Regions from separate parts of the Ornithinibacillus liuyingii genome, predicted to be linked through region 2. Evidence: predicted binding sites of a transcription regulator. Region 2 holds the regulator's gene; each other region holds the start of a gene.
The links. Region 2 encodes CtsR, which represses protease genes until heat stress. Its sites were predicted from a motif close to ATGGTCAATAAAGGTCAAACA; they were not measured.
Positions count from the first base shown of each region.

Region 1: the regulator CtsR is predicted to act here: its motif matches at 1,425-1,445, upstream of ACSKT4_RS07505 (ATP-dependent Clp protease ATP-binding subunit).
Region 3: the regulator CtsR is predicted to act here: its motif matches at 1,824-1,844, upstream of clpP (ATP-dependent Clp endopeptidase proteolytic subunit ClpP).

Region 1 covers NZ_JBPWOS010000004.1:283,932-287,131, reverse strand. Annotated here, with positions in the region: gene ACSKT4_RS07505 (ATP-dependent Clp protease ATP-binding subunit) at 1-1,346, opposite strand, end outside; gene mbcS (acyl-CoA synthetase MbcS) at 1,677-3,200, opposite strand, start outside.
Region 2 covers NZ_JBPWOS010000016.1:83-3,282, reverse strand. Annotated here, with positions in the region: gene clpC (ATP-dependent protease ATP-binding subunit ClpC) at 1-2, opposite strand, end outside; gene ACSKT4_RS17710 (protein arginine kinase) at 20-1,084, opposite strand; gene ACSKT4_RS17705 (UvrB/UvrC motif-containing protein) at 1,059-1,625, opposite strand; gene ACSKT4_RS17700 (CtsR family transcriptional regulator) at 1,663-2,124, opposite strand; gene ACSKT4_RS17695 (MgtC/SapB family protein) at 2,366-3,061, opposite strand; partial or broken rRNA gene rrf (5S ribosomal RNA) at 3,189-3,200, opposite strand, start outside.
Region 3 covers NZ_JBPWOS010000003.1:73,386-76,585, reverse strand. Annotated here, with positions in the region: gene whiA (DNA-binding protein WhiA) at 1-726, shown strand, start outside; gene ACSKT4_RS04960 (HPr family phosphocarrier protein) at 831-1,085, shown strand; gene clpP (ATP-dependent Clp endopeptidase proteolytic subunit ClpP) at 1,170-1,757, opposite strand; tRNA gene ACSKT4_RS04950 (tRNA-Arg) at 2,013-2,088, shown strand; gene ACSKT4_RS04945 (hypothetical protein) at 2,268-2,594, opposite strand; gene ACSKT4_RS04940 (UPF0715 family protein) at 2,714-3,115, opposite strand.

The DNA.
Region 1 (3,200 bases), on a different contig from region 2:
TTAAGTCCGGCACGACTTCTGCGAATTGCTTTTGCCACATTATCCACTGCTTCATCTTGACCAATTACTTTCTTACGAAGGTTATCACCGATATTTTTCATTTTCGCTTGCTCATCTGCTTGTAGTTTTGTTACAGGAATACCTGTTTTCTCTTCTACAATTAGTTGGATATCGGAAATATCTACATCGATGACTTGCTCTTTACCTTTAGCCTTTTCAAGCTGCTTTTGTAACTGGATTTCTTGGTAGCGTAAGTTTGCTGCACGTTCATAATCTTCTTGTTCAGCTGCAGCTTCCTTCTCCTTCACGATTTCGTCGATTCGTCGTTGAATAGAGCTAGAATCTTTTTGTGAATTAGCTAGGTTTAAACGGGAACCAACTTCATCCATTAAGTCAATCGCTTTGTCTGGTAAGAAACGGTCTTGAATATAACGTGCAGACAATGTGACAAATGCATGAATAGCTTCTTCTGAGTAACGAACTTCATGGAATCTTTCATAACGATCTTTAATCCCATTTAGAATTTGAATTGATTCTTCAACTGATGGCTCCTTCACGATAATAGGTTGGAAGCGACGTTCCAGAGCAGCATCCTTCTCAATTTTTCGATATTCTTTCAACGTAGTTGCCCCGATGATTTGTAGTTCCCCACGAGCTAAAGCTGGTTTAAGGATATTACCTGCATCCATTTGAGAGCCTTCTGCAGTTCCAGCACCCACTACTTGATGAATTTCATCGATGAACAGAATCGTTTCTTTTCGTTCTTGTAATTCCTTAATTAACTGTTTCATGCGTTCCTCAAACTGACCACGGACGCCTGTGTTTGCGACAAGAGACGCAACATCTAAAATATAGACTTCTTTATGAATTAATTTCGCAGGCACTTGACCTTCTACTATTTTTAAAGCTAGTCCCTCTGCGATAGCTGTTTTCCCAACACCTGGTTCACCAATAAGAACCGGGTTATTTTTATTTCTTCTATTTAATGTTTCAATAACACGTTTAACTTCCTGATCACGACCAATTACTGGGTCAATTTCACCAGCGCGAGCAGCGTCGGTTAAGTTTCTCCCTAGTTGATCAAGCAAACCATTTCGCTTTGTTCTTTTTTGCTTTGTTTTTGTTGATGTATTAGAATATGCTGAACCATTATTTTGGAAAAAGTTATCTGCAAATGCATCATTTTCTCCATCAAAAGGATTAGAGAAAAATCCATTTGCATTCATCATATTTTCTTGGATTTCACGGAAACATGAATTGCAAAGGTGCATCTGCATCTTTTCATGATTCATTTGCATTGCCATATTAATGTTCGCTTCATTTACACCACATTTTTGACATTTCATTTTCCATTCCTCCCGATAATTAAATATCAATAAGATCAAATTTGACTTTGACTATCTTTGACCTTGTGATTTTATTATACTCTGACCTTTTTTGACTTTCAAGTATTTTGTTCCATTTTTTTGAGAGGCAATAGTGAACACGTATCGTACTGTTTTGTAGGTCATCTCTAAAACCATAGTTCATACTCTTTCGCTCACTTCCTATCCCTATATCCCCTTATTTAATCAATTGAACCTTCCTATCAATTATTTACTGCCTATGCGCTAATCTAATTCATCCATTCAGCAGTTCTATCCCTTTTCCCATAAAAAATAGCAGCCAATCGGCTGCTATTGTGATACCTTCCGTTCTATTTCTTTCTTCCTTAATTCTACCCGCCTAATCTTCCCAGAGATAGTTTTGGGCAATTCTTTTATAAATTCTATTTCCCTAGGGTATTTATAAGGTGCGGTTAATGATTTGACATGCTCTTGTAATTCCTTCGTTAATTGACCTGGTTCTTCTTGAACATTTGGTTTTAGAACAACGAAGGCTTTTACAATACTTCCTCGTACCGCATCCGGACTTGCTACAACAGCACACTCCTGGACATGTGGGTGTTTCACTAGAGCATCTTCCACCTCGAATGGTCCGATCGTGTAACCTGAGCTAATGATGATATCGTCACTACGACCTTCAAACCAGAAATATCCGTCCTCGTCTTTTCGAGCTTGATCTCCTGTTATATAAAAATCCCCTCGCCGTGAAGCATTAGTACGTTCTGCATCTTTATAGTACGCTTTAAACAAAGCAGGACTGTTTAAACGAACAGCGATATCACCAACTACATTGACTCCTACTGGTTCACCAAATTCATCTATAATTTCTACATCATTCCCAGGTGTTGGTTTACCCATGGAACCTGGTTTAACCTCCATGTTTTTCATGACACCTAGTAATAATGTGTTTTCTGTTTGTCCGTAGCCATCCCTAACGGTCACATTGAAGTAGGTACGGAATGTATTAATCACTTCCACATTTAATGGTTCACCAGCAGAAACAGCACTATGAAGATGTGTTAGCTGATATCTACTTAAATCATCAACCTTAGCCATTAGGCGATACTCTGTTGGTGTGCAACAGAGGACATTAATCTTATTTTCTTCTAATAAGCTTAAATATTTTTCTGCGTTAAATCTTCCATTATAAATAAAGCCTGTAGCCCCCATACCTAGAACCGATAAGAATGGACTCCATATCCACTTTTGCCAGCCAGGTCCTGCTGTAGCCCAGACCTTATCTCCAGCTTTTACACATAGCCAATTTTCTGGAGCTGTTTTAAGGTGAGCAAATCCCCAGCCATGGGTATGCACAACGCCTTTAGGGTTGCCAGTAGTACCAGATGTATAAGAGATAAAAGCCGTGTCATCTCTTGTTGTAGCTGCCACTTCTAACCTAGGCGATGAATCCTCCATCAGCCCATCGAGAAAATACCAATTATCGACTGGTCTGCCGACTGCAAACTTTATAAGAGAGTCATATTCATGAAGATCTTTATATTGCTCGGTAAAAGTATGATAACTTACCACACCATTTACTTCTCCGTGGCTTATCCGGTATTGTAAATCATTCGTTGTTAGCATTTCGGAACTAGGAACAACTATAATGCCAGCCTTTAAGGCCGCTAAATAAACCTCATAAGCTTCAATTCTACGTGGAATCATGACGAGAAGCTTATCACCTTTTTTTAATTCACTTTCCAGGAAAACGTTTCCAATTTTATTCACGTTTTTCATGAGTTGACCATATGTAATTTCCCGTTTTCTACCTTCTTCGTCTTCCCAAATTAACGCTTTTCTGTTTTCGTGCTGCAC
Region 2 (3,200 bases):
ATATAAGATTTCCTCCTACCTATTCCTCAAATTGTAATCGTTCCCGGATTAAAGACGCTCTTAGTACATCTCTCTCTGAAGCGGTTAGCGTCTTTTTTGCATAATGCTGCAAGAAACCTGGTTGTGTTAAAACCATCAGTTCATTAAGTATATTACGAGAAACATTTTTAATGATTCCTAAATCAATTCCCAGTCTAACATTAGATAAACATCTTGCAGCCTCTTTTGATTCAATAATTCTACTATATTCCAAGACACCTAAAGAACGGAAAATACGGTTCTCTAGTTCGATTCCGGATTGTTCTAAAATTCTAGTACGAGCCTTTCGCTCATGTTCAATTAACTGTTGTACAACACTCTCTAAATCTTCTATGATGTGCTCTTCCGTCTTTCCAAGTGTAATCTGATTAGAAATTTGAAAGATATTTCCTAATGCTTCGCTACCTTCCCCATAAATCCCTCTTACTACTAGTCCTAGCTGATTTATAGCTGGCATCATTCGATTGATTTGTTTCGTCATAGCAAGTGCTGGTAAATGCATCATTACCGATGCTCTCATCCCTGTCCCAACATTAGTCGGACAGCTTGTTAAGAAGCCCCGCTTTTCATCAAAAGCATAATTTACCTTTTCTTCAATCCAATCATCAAACTCCAGGGCTTTATTTAATGCCTTCGTTAATTGTAAACCAGGAAAGTATAGTTGAATTCGAATATGATCCTCTTCATTTATCATGACAGAGACTTGTTCGTTTTGTGAAATTAGTGTAGCAGCTGCACCTTCTCTTTTCGCAAGTAATGGACTAATTAGGTGCTTCTCTACTAATACACTTTTCTCAATTGCGGTTATGTCTCGAATCGAGATAAATTCAAAGTTCTTATATTCTCCAAATGACGTATGCTCATATTCCTGTTTAAAGAATTTACGGATTTGCTCTAAGTCTTTTTGATCGGCAATAATAGGAAATGGCATGTCTGCAAAGTTACGCGCCAAACGAATGCGACTACTTAGTACAATATCATGATCTGGACCTTGTTCACGCATCCAAGGACTGATTGCTTCATTCATGAAATGTTGAAGTGTCATTACTATCACCTGTTTCCTTACGATTAATCTTTGCTTCTAATTCCTTAATCTTATCTCGAATTACAGCAGCTTGTTCAAATTCTTCATTAATAATTAATTCTTTTAACTCCGTCTTATAATTTGCTAGCTGTTTCTTAAGATGTAAATTGCCACCTTTTCGCTTCGGTATCTTACCCCTATGTTCTGTATTCCCACTATGAACACGACGGAAAATTGGATTTAGATTGGAAGAAAAGGTATGGTAACACTCCCCACATCCAAACTTACCGATTTGTTTAAATTCCGTAAAGGTCAAACCACATTTTGGACATTGAACATCTTTTTCCTTTTGTAAGTGTGCTCCAGGTGACCCGACGGTTCCAGACTCAAAGTTAAATAGTCCCGTTAATAGATTGTGAAGCGAATATCCATCTTCCGGATACGTCATATATCCTTTTTCTTTTGCACAGACCTCACAAATTTGAATTTCAGTCTTATGTCCGTTAATCACCTGTGTATAATGCAAAGTAGCTGGCCGTTGATGACATTCCTGACACTCCACCTTGTTTCCCCCTTATCTAAAATCTGAACCGATTAACTTATAAGTACTTTAATGTTGTGAGCATAGAGGTTAAAATTCTTGCTCTAATCTCATCTCGTAGAGGCAATTTAAATGCTAATGTCTCCCTACTGATTCCATTAGCCATTATCTTAGCTTCTCGTTCCGTTAAGATTCCCTCTTCCATAAGGCGTTCTAATACATTTACAGCGGCTTGCTGTGTTACCGTAGGGTTAATTAGCTCAATAATCTCATCAATTAATTCTGATTTATCGCGGTGTCTAATTCGAATTATTCGAATATATCCTCCTCCACCACGCTTACTTTCAACAATATATCCTTTTTCCACAGTAAAACGAGTATTAATCACATAGTTTATTTGTGATGGAACACATTGAAATCGATCTGCAATCTCGCTACGTTTTATTTCAATAGCATCTTGCCCTTTTGCTTGTAAGACTTGTTTTAAATATTGCTCAATTACATCTGAAATATTGCTCATTTGGTTCCCTCCTAGATTCCAGAGTAATCTCAGGTTCGTCCACCATATTGACTTTGACTATCTTTGACTTTACTTTTATTATACTTCAAATTTTATCAGATGCAACTATCTTACAATAACTATTGTAGACAAATTCATAACAATCAAAACCATTTATCTAAAGAAGATCTTCCACCCTTATAATTATATAAAAAAACCTACACAGCTGTTCATGGCGTGTAGGGGACTAAAAAGTTACTTATTATCTTTCTGAAACACTTTTTACAGCATCTATACTAGATAAACGTTCAAACAACTCAATTTTATTTAGATTAGCCTTTCGTTCAACCTTTATAAAAATACTTTTTAGATCATTTTCAACTTTAATAACTTCCACCTGTCTTACTTTTAGCTCACTATCCTCTAACACAGAAACAACTTTATTAATTGGTAGCCCACTATACGAAATAATCTCTAATACTAGGGACGTTTTGCCTCTAGTGAATAGCTTTTCAAAGTTATTAAGAAAAACTAGGCTTAACAAGATAATCAAGGTGGTAAATACAGCGACAGCATACATTCCTGCTCCTACAACAAGGCCTAGACCTGCTACTGCCCAAATGGAAGCTGCAGTAGTTAAGCCTCTTATCGTGCCTCCATACACCATAATTGTTCCCGCTCCTAAAAAGCCAATCCCACTAATTACATAAGAGGGAATACGTGCTGGATCAAATTGAACATTATTATATTTTTCAATATATGCCTCAAAGCCAAATAAAGATAGGAGCATCATTAAACAAGCACCAACACCAACTAGAATATGAGTACGAAAGCCAGCTGAATGATTTTTCAATTCACGCTCAAAACCAATCAAACCAGATAATACTAAAGCAATTAGTACACGTGCTATTATTAGAAGGAAGTTATCATCGATTAAGTTTTCAAAGACCGCATTCATGTTAGTTCCCCCTTCTCTTAACTATTTCTCTCTTATCAGTTTAGTCATTCCAATTGAAAATATGATAATTGAATTATATTATATACAAAAAAGCCAAGAGACAATACAATCTCTTGGCTTAAATCTTGCCTGGCAACGT
Region 3 (3,200 bases), on a different contig from region 2:
CGTAAGAAGATGAAACTTAAGAAGAATAATGTGTACATTGTTCGTCTAAAGGAAGACGTCCATGAAATGCTTACAGAATTAGGCATTATGAAGGATTCTTATACATTTGTACGAGACATATCGCCCCAATACTTAGAAAAAGATTGCTGTAAGAGAGCCTATTTACGAGGGGCATTTCTAGCAGGGGGATCGATTAATAATCCAGAGACCTCTTCTTACCATCTAGAAATTTCCAACACGAGCGAAGAGCATAATGATGCCTTATGTGAATTACTAAATTCTTTTGGCTTACGTGCAAGGGTGCTGGAGCGTAAAAAGGGATTTATTGTTTATATGAAGGAAGCGGAAAAGATTACCGAGTTCTTAAGTATTATTGGAGCAAATAACGCCCTATTTAAGTTTGAGGATGTACGTATTGTAAGAGATATGCGTAACTCAGTAAACAGACTTGTAAACTGTGAAACCGCTAATTTAAATAAAACAATTGGTGCTGCTTTCCGTCAAATTGAGAATATTAAATTGATCGAAAGAACGGTAGGACTAGAAGCATTACCTGAAAAGCTACGCGAGGTGGCGTTGTTACGGGTTCAACATGAGGACGTATCGTTAAAAGAATTAGGGGAATTAGTTTCTAGTGGTAAAATTTCAAAGTCAGGTATTAATCACCGACTTAAGAAAATAGATGAATTTGCAGAAAAAATCAAACAAGGCGAAATTTTGTCTTAACTTAATTGTCATTTTGGATATTCATGATATAATAAAATATCATGAATATTTTTTTATTATACATCATGCTGTTTGCGCTTACTTTGGGGGGAGGATGAGGATATATGGTGGAGAGAGTTGTTACAGTTGAGCTTGAAACGGGGTTACAGGCTAGACCTGCTGCACAATTTGTGCAAGAAGCAAATCGCTATTCCGCGCATTTATTTTTGGAAAAAGAGGGCAAACGAGTAAATGCAAAGAGTATCATGGGGCTAATGAGTTTAGCGATTACAACTGGTGAATCGATAAAATTAATTGCAGATGGATCAGATGAGGAAGTAGCATTGGATCATTTGGTATCTTTTGTTAGTAAGAAATAAATTCCTTTACGTATTTAAGTATGTGAAATAGATAACATTATAGACAGCAAAAAGAGAGGGTGAATGCCCTCTCTTATTACTTTCCTATTCTGGTTTACGCTCTAACACTTTATCAATTAAACCATATTCCACAGCACCTGCAGCTGTCATGAAGTTATCACGCTCTGTATCACGGTTAATTACTTCAATTGGCTGACCAGTACGTTCAGAAAGAATTTTGTTTAAGTTTTCTCTCATTTGAATGATGCGTTTTGCATGAATTTCAATGTCAGTAGCCTGACCTTGTGTACCACCTAGTGGTTGGTGAATCATTACTTCACTATTAGGTAAAGCATATCGCTTACCTTTTGCACCAGCTGCTAATAGGAAAGCACCCATAGATGCAGCCATTCCAGTACAAATAGTAGATACATCAGATTTAATAAATTGCATGGTATCATAGATCGCCATACCAGCAGTGATGGATCCACCTGGTGAGTTAATGTATAGGGAAATATCTTTTCCAGGATCTTCAGCTTCTAAGAATAATAATTGAGCGACGATAGAGTTTGCGACATTATCATCAATTGCACTTCCTAACATGATGATTCTGTCTTTTAATAAACGGGAATAAATATCATATGCGCGTTCACCACGATTTGTTTGTTCAATAACTGTAGGTATTAAGTTCATTGGAATTCCTCCTTTAATCTTTTCCTATGGATATATCCAATCTTTGGATAATTTTATCATATAACAATGGTCAATTAAGGTCAAACAAAAACGTTCGACTAATATTTTATCTTGTTTATATTGTCAAAAGCACACTTTCCATCATGCCCGCCAGATGAACGAATTAAACCATTTTCAACTAAAAATACTTGTTAATTAGCTCTACAGACGTTATAATAGCCTATGTGTTCAATTTTTTGATTAACTAAATACTATGCGCCCATAGCTCAGCTGGATAGAGCACTGGTTTCCGGTACCAGGTTTGCCGGGGGTTCGAATCCCTCTGGGCGCGTCTTAGAAAAAATAAAAGCAAGGGATAGAGGGCGACTCTTCCCTTGCTTTTTAGTTTGCCAGGCATCCGCGTATCCTCTAGGGTTTCAGTTCCTAATCTCGGACTTAGTAGTAATGCTTGTATCCTTTCAACTATCGATTCCTGTATATCTTAGTATGGTACCAATCTTTATGACTAAGCTAATATTTTGTAGGTATATCATCCAGTACAATTATTTTATCATTCCGAATAACATAACTGTATACTATATCATTATTGTCTTTTAAAATAATGAATCCTCCATATTTTTTTCCATAACTTCCTTTCCAATTGTAGTTTCCTTTAACCATTAGTATACCAGGGTTTTGATATCCTTTTTCTTCTTTTAAATACTCTACTGCAATTTCTTCTGATTCTATAATTTTTTTAGGATTTCCATAGATAAAAGCACTATAAGTACTATATAAAGTTCCTATCGCTTGAATTACTAGGGTTATCACAAAGGTTATTTTGACATATTTTGACATTTTCTCACGGCCTTTAAGTATATGCATAATGTATATGAGGTGTTCATTTTTTCAATTTGGGGTGAGGAGAGAATATGAATAACACTATCAATAATTACTCAGTTAATAAGATAGCTTACTTAATTATCTATTTCACCCTGTAAAATAATCGAGTCAAATAGCCAAAAAATGATTGCAGCTGATCCACTAATAACATAGTACGAAGTCATAATAAATGGGTTACCAACATCATCCATTAAAAAGAATACAATAGCAGAGGCTACCAGTGCGCCTACAACATAAACTAGCAAGTATGGGATATAAAACTTTTTAGGTTTCAAGCTAAGCATAATCTGGATCGTAGAAGCAAAAAGTAAGTAAAAGAGGAAGTAAATTATAGTATACATAACTGTATAACCAAAAACAAAGCTATGAAAAGTTATTACAACTGTCAGTATACCTAGAGTCACTGCTGATAGAAGAGAACAAAGAATCGAGAAGGAGATAACTAAATCCAGATCAAGGTCCTTTAATTTTTTCATACCTTCACACCCTATCTCTATCATACTATAACTATTATATAGGAACCAATACATATTTTAAATAGATGAAATTATTAGGTAAGGT